2 regions of the Mesorhizobium sp. P2_A8 genome follow, and region 1 is predicted to be linked to the other one. Evidence: predicted binding sites of a transcription regulator. Region 1 holds the regulator's gene; the other holds the start of a gene.
The links. Region 1 encodes PhoB, which activates phosphate uptake and scavenging genes when phosphate is short. Its sites were predicted from a motif close to TGTCATNNANCTGTCAT; they were not measured.
Positions count from the first base shown of each region.

Region 2: the regulator PhoB is predicted to act here: its motif matches at 1,822-1,838, upstream of AC1D10_RS07580 (acid phosphatase).

Region 1 covers NZ_JBFUDB010000001.1:1,121,079-1,124,490, forward strand. Annotated here, with positions in the region: gene pstA (phosphate ABC transporter permease PstA) at 1-50, shown strand, start outside; gene pstB (phosphate ABC transporter ATP-binding protein PstB) at 47-853, shown strand; gene phoU (phosphate signaling complex protein PhoU) at 879-1,586, shown strand; gene phoB (phosphate regulon transcriptional regulator PhoB) at 1,606-2,295, shown strand; gene AC1D10_RS05520 (ROK family protein) at 2,308-3,412, opposite strand, start outside.
Region 2 covers NZ_JBFUDB010000002.1:205,365-208,776, reverse strand. Annotated here, with positions in the region: gene AC1D10_RS07585 (alpha-hydroxy acid oxidase) at 1-902, opposite strand, end outside; gene AC1D10_RS07580 (acid phosphatase) at 1,081-1,776, opposite strand; gene AC1D10_RS07575 (cytochrome c1) at 1,907-2,779, opposite strand; gene AC1D10_RS07570 (cytochrome b) at 2,807-3,412, opposite strand, start outside.

The sequences.
Region 1 (3,412 bases):
CGCTCAGCATCTTTGCGCGCAGCCTGACAGGACGCAGAGAGGACAAATGAGCCAGATGTTGTCTCCAGACATGACGATCGCCGCCGAGGCAACCGCCAGCAAGGCCAAGATCGAAGTCAAGAACCTCAACTTCTACTACGGCCAGAGCAAGGCGCTGAAGGACATCACGCTGTCGTTGCCCGAGCGCAGCGTCACCGCCTTCATCGGTCCTTCGGGCTGTGGGAAGTCGACGCTGCTGCGCGTCTTCAACCGCATCTACGAACTCTATCCCAAGCAGACCGCCGAGGGTCAGGTGCTGCTCGACGGCCAGAACGTTCTGGACCGCTCGCAGGACCTCAACCTTTTGCGGACCAAGATCGGCATGGTGTTTCAGAAGCCGACGCCGTTCCCGATGTCGATCTATGAAAACATCGCCTTCGGTGTCAGGCTCTATGAGAAGCTCAGCAAGTCGGAGATGGACGGCCGCGTCGAGCAGGCGCTGAAGCGTGCGGCTCTGTGGACCGAGGTCAAGGACAAGCTCAACGCCAGCGGCCTCAGCCTCTCCGGTGGCCAGCAGCAGCGGCTCTGCATCGCCCGAACCGTGGCGGTGAAGCCGGAAGTCATCCTGCTCGACGAGCCGGCCTCGGCGCTTGACCCGCTGTCGACCGCCAAGATCGAAGAACTGATCGACGAGTTGCAAGCCGACTACACGATCGTCATCGTCACCCACAACATGCAGCAGGCGGCGCGCGTGTCGAAGCAGACCGCCTTCATGTATCTGGGCGAACTGGTCGAGTTCGACCGCACCGAGAAGATCTTCACGTCGCCCCGCGAGAAGCGCACGCAGGACTACATCACCGGCCGCTTCGGCTGAGCTCAGGCATACGAGGGACAGGATCATGGGCGAACACACAGTCGCTTCTTTCGACGAGGATCTCGGACAGATCAGCAGGCTCATCAGTGACATGGGCGATCTCGCCGGCTCGATGGTCGGTGGTGCCACCAAGGCGCTGCTGAATTCCGACAACGCGCTGGCACAGCGCGTTGTTTCAGACGACGCGATCATGGACGCGCGCCAGCGCGAGCTTGATGACCGCGCCATCACGCTGATCGCCAAGCGGCAGCCGATGGCCGACGATCTGCGCCATGTCGTCGGTTCGATCCGCATGGCCGGCGATCTCGAACGCATTGGCGACCTTGCCAAGAACATCGCCAAGCGCGTCGGCACCGTCGGCCTCAGCGTCACGCCGCGCGACCTGTCGCATTCCATTGACGGAATGGCGCAGCTGGTGCTGATCCAGGTGCAGGGTGTCATCGAGGAATATGCGGCGCGCGACGCCGCGGCCCTGGCGAAACTGCGCGCAGACGACGAGCGCATCGACGTCAAATACACCTCCGTGTTCCGCGAACTCCTGACCTACATGATGGAAGACCCGCGCAACATCACCGCCTGCACGCATCTTCTGTTCTGCGCCAAGAACCTCGAGCGGATCGGCGATCACGTCACCAACATCGCGGAGAATGCGTATTATGTTCTGACCGGTACGCAGTTGCCCGCCAATCGTCCGAAGCAGGACGAGACGGCAATGTCCGCGCCGGCGGCATGACGACAGGGGTGACCAGCCGATGATCGCGCCACGCATCATGGTGGTGGAGGACGAGGAGCCGCTCGGTGTGCTGCTCCGCTACAATCTGGAGTCCGAGGGTTACCAGGTCGAGGTGGTGACGCGCGGCGACGAGGCCGAGATCCGGTTGCAGGAGAACGTCCCCGACCTTCTGGTGCTCGACTGGATGGTGCCGGCGGTTTCCGGCATCGAACTCTGCCGCCGGCTAAGGATGCGTCCTGAGACCGAGCGGCTGCCGATCATCATGCTGACCGCGCGCGGCGAGGAAAGCGATCGTGTGCGTGGCCTCTCGACCGGCGCCGACGATTATCTGGTCAAGCCGTTCTCGACCCCCGAATTCATGGCCAGGGTCAAGGCGCTGCTGCGCCGCGCCAAGCCGGAAGTGCTGTCCAGCGTGCTCAAGGTCGGCGACATCGTGCTCGATCGTGAATCGCACCGGGTCTATCGCAAGAAGAGCGAGATCCGGCTCGGACCAACCGAGTTTCGCCTGCTCGAGTTCATGATGCGTCATCCCGGTCGGGTGTTTTCGCGCAGCCAGCTGCTAGACAATGTCTGGGGCGAGACGATCTACATCGACGAGCGCACGGTGGACGTGCATGTCGGCCGGCTGCGCAAGGCGGTCAACAATGGCCGCATGCCCGACGTCATCCGTACCATTCGTGGGGCGGGATACGCGATCAGGGAAGATTGACTCCCGTCTGATTCACGCGACGTTCTTGCCGACGATGCCGGATCTTGTGTGAGTGCCAAGCGCGAAAATTTCCTGGTCGACGAAGGTCAGTGCGCGCATGGCGCAGCCTTCGCGGATCAGTGGCAGTTCGTTCGGCTCGGTGTCGAAGGAAATCGATTTCGAGTGCTGGCCGCCTGCGGTCTGGGCAATCGCCTCGCGCAATGCCGGCTCGATCAGGTCGAAGGCCGCGGCGCTGACACCGACCATGGCGACCGGCGCCGGATCGATCAGCGCGAAGAGGCTGCCGAGACCGTAGCCGAGCGCTTCGCCGGCCTTGCGATAGGCCTCGCGCTCGGGTCCATCGCTTTCGCGGGCCGCGGTCGCCAGGGCGCGCATATCGGCGTCGCTGACATCGGCGACTGGTTCTGCGTCCTCACTCATCTGCCTTGCGTTGCGCCAGATGGCGTAGTTGCCGGCATAGGCCTCGACGCAGCCGCGCCGGCCGCAGCGGCACAGCGCGCCGTTCGGCCGATGGATCATGTGGCCGAACTCGCCGCCCGAAGAATGGGTACCGGTGAACAGTTCGCCCTTCAGCACCAGGCCCATGCCGATGCCGTGCGACAAAAGGATGGCGATGAAGTCGTCGCGGTAGCGATCAGGGTCGCGCCAGCGCAGCGCCACCGCCATCATGTTGCAGTCGTTCTCCATGGTGGCGGGAATGCCGAACTCGTCCTCGAGTATGTCGGCGAAGGCGATATCGGTGTGCGGCGTGATCGGCGACCACAACATGGCGCGGGCACGCGTGTCGGTGATGCCCTGGATCGCCAGCGCGATGCGGGCGACATTGCGGACGTCGAGATCGGGGTCTTCGAGGCGTCGCCGCACGATGGCGACGCATTCGCCGACCAGCGCGTCGCGCGACATGGTCAGCGTGTCGAGCCGGCGCTGTTCCTCGGCGATCACCTGGCCGGCATAGTCGATGACGGCGACGGAGAGGAAGTTCAGCGACAGCACCACGGTCATCACTGCCGCTGCTTCCGGATTGAGGCTGAGGCCGACCTGCGGCCGGCCGCGTTTGAGCGAGCCGGCCTCGCTCGGCTTGCTCTCGGCCAAGATGCCTTCGCCGATCAGGTCGGAG
Region 2 (3,412 bases), on a different contig from region 1:
CCGACCGCATCGACGATCTCGGCAAGCTGGTCGAAAGCCGCTCGCGAGCCATCCAGTTGGCGGCCGCCGTGGTTCGACAGCACGATGCCGCTGCAGCCGATCTCGACGGCGCGCCTGGCATCCTCCACCGACATGATGCCCTTGAGGCAGAACGGGCCCGACCATAGCCTGACCATCTCGGCGACATCATCCCACGTTATCGACGGATCGAGCATCTCGGTGAAATAGCGGCTGATCGACATGGTGCCGCCCCCCATATCGACATGCTCGTCGAGCTGCGGCAGCTTGAAGCCCTCATGCGTGAAATAGTTTAGCGCCCAGCCCGGCTTGAGCGCGAACTGCGTCATCCCGGCCAGGTTGAGCTTGAAGGGAATGGCAAAGCCGGTGCGTTTGTCGCGCTCACGGTTGCCGCCGGTGATGCTGTCGACGGTCAGCATCATCACTTCGACGCCAACCTCCTTTGCCCGCTGCATCATCGCCCGGTTGAGGCCGCGATCCCGGTGGAAGTAGAACTGATAGACCTGCGGGCCGCTGCTGATCCTGCGCACCTCCTCGAGGCTGATGGTGCCAAGAGAGGACACGCCAAACATCGTCCCGTATTTGGCGGCGGCCTTGGCGACCGCCCGCTCACCCTGATGATGGAACAGCCGTTGCAAGGCGGTCGGCGAGCAGTAGACCGGCATCGCCAGCTTCTGGCCCATCACCGTCACCGACATGTCGATCTCGCTGACCCCGCGCAGGACGTTGGGAACCAGGTCGCAGGTCTCGAAGCTTTCGGTGTTGCGGCGATAGGTGACCTCGTCGTCCGCCGCGCCGTCGATGTAGTTGAAGATCGGCCCCGGCAGCCGTTGCTGCGCCATGCGGCGGAAGTCGGAAAAATTGTGACAGTCGCTGAGCCGCATCATCGATTCCAAATGCCATGGTGAGGCGAGCCGTCGCCATCGTTTCCTGCGTCGAATATCAACCGGAAGTCATCGTGCCAACGGCCTAATTGCCAAGCTGCCGCCCGAGCCCTGGCCGCGAGCACAAAAAGGGGCGCCCGAAGCGCCCCTTTCATCGAAAATCGACTGCCGGCGAAGATCACATGCCGAGATCGGAACGAAGCTCGGCCTTGGCCACCTCGTATTCGGCTTTGAAGTCATCCCGGTTGAGCAGGACCGCGGCAATGACGTTGCCCGAAATCTTGCCCATCTCGATATCGGAGGCGTAATGGATGCCGCCGACCTCACGATTGTGGGCGTATTCAGCCGCACGCGCCATGATCGCGGCGCGCTTTTCCGGAACCATGTCGGACAGGATGATGCCCATCATCGTGCCGACGGTCGCGTGGCCCGAAGGCCACGAACCGGAGCTCGACAGCTTGACCGCGGGCTTGACGAGGTCGCTGAGCTGGTGCGGACGCGGACGCTTCCAGACATCCTTGGCCGGATCAACGACAGCGCCTTCTGTGGCCACCACGCGATCGAAGAAAGCGCTGAATTTCGGCAGTGTCTCCTTGTTGAATCTCGGCCCCATGACGTTGGCGAAGCGCCAGACATTCTCCTCGGCATCGGCAACGGCGCTGGCCACCATCTCGGGCGTGCGCGTCACCTGCAGCGTCAGCACCTCGCCGAGTTCGGCCTTGGTCTGCGCCGAATCGTTTGCCGGCGGCGGCGGCAGGATCATCGTCAGGTCGATATCCTTGCTGGTGACGAAGGGCTGGGCGTCTTCCGCTTGCGCGGCCGAGCCGACGATGAGCAGCAGCAGGCCTGCCGCGAGCGATGCGTATCTTTTCATGGGTGCGATCCTTTGATGAGAGCGGCACAGGATCGCCAGACGCAAGTGACGGCCATGTGACACCACCGCTCTCCACAAATGCAAAAGGGCGCCTTTCGGCGCCCCTTGCGATCACATGGCTGTGTGCGGCTTAGTGCGCCACGCCTTCCCACACCTTGCGCTTGGTGAGATAGACCAGCGCGCCGAACAGGAGCAGAAACACCAGCACGCGGAACCCGGTCTTCTTGCGGTCTTCCATGTGCGGCTCGGCCGCCCACATCAGGAAGGCCGACACGTCACGGGAATACTGGTCAACGGTCTGCGGCGCGCCGTCGTCATAGGTCACCTGGCCGTCGGAGAGCGGCTTGGGCATTTTCAGCGACACGCCGGACATGAAGTACGGGTTGTAGTGGGTGCCTTCCGGTATCACCATGCCGGCAGGCGGCGTCTCGTCGTAGCCGGTCAGCAGCGAGTGGATGTAGTCGGGCCCGCCCGCGGCATACTGGGTGAAGATGTCAAAGACGAATTGCGGAAAGCCGCGCTCGACGCCGCGTGCCTTGGCCAGCAGCGACATGTCGGGCGGAGCGGCGCCGCCATTGGAGGCAGCGGCGGCTTCCTCGTTGGCGAAGGGCGCCGGGAAATGGTCGGACGGCTTGCCGGGGCGGTCGAACATGTCGCCGGCATCGTTGGGGCCGTCATGGATCGTGTACTCGGCCGCCAGCGTCTTGATCTGGGCGTCCGAATAGCCGAGGTCCGAAAGCGTGCGGAATGCCACCAGATTCATCGAATGGCAGGCCGAGCAGACTTCCTTGTAGACCTTCAGGCCGCGCTGCAGTTGCGCCTTGTCATAGGTGCCGAACGGGCCGGTAAAGCTCCAGTTCATCTCCTTCGGCTCGTCGATCGGGAAATGCGTCGGCGCGGCCGCGTTGTGTGCCTCTTCGGCGGCGATCGCCCAAGTGGCTGCGGCCCCAGTGCCGGCGGCCACAAGGCCGATCAGCGCCAGCGAGGTGAGAATCTTCTTCATGCCAAATCCCCTTAGATTCTCTACCGCTCAGCCCTTGGTCTCTGGTGCGGCCGCTGCACCCGCCGGATGCCCGCTGCCGCCCTTGTTCTTCTCGAGCACAGCCTCGGTGATCGAGTTCGGCAGCCTTCGCGGCGTCTCGATCAGGCCGAGCACCGGCAGCGCAACCAGGAAGAAGGCGAAGTAGAACAACGTCGCCATCTGCGCCATAAACACATAGCTGCCTTCGGCAGGCTGCGAGCCCAGCCAGCCAAGCAGGATGGCATCAGCCACGAACAACCAGAAGAACAGCTTGTACCAGGGCCTGTAGACCGCCGAACGCACCTTGGAAGTGTCGAGCCATGGCACCAGGAAAAGCATGACGATGGCGCCGAACATGCACAGCACGCCGCCGAGCTTGGAGTTGATCGGCCCGACATTGAAGGTGATGGCGCGCAGGATCGCGTAGAACGGCAGGAAGTACCATTCCGGCACGATATGGGCCGGCGTCTTCAGCGGGTTGGCGACCGTGTAGTTGTCGGGATGGCCGAGATAGTTCGGCAGGTAGAAAACGAAATAGGCGAAGAAGAACAGGAACACGATCATGCCGAACGCGTCCTTGATGGTCGCGTAAGGGGTGAAGGCGACGGTGTCGGT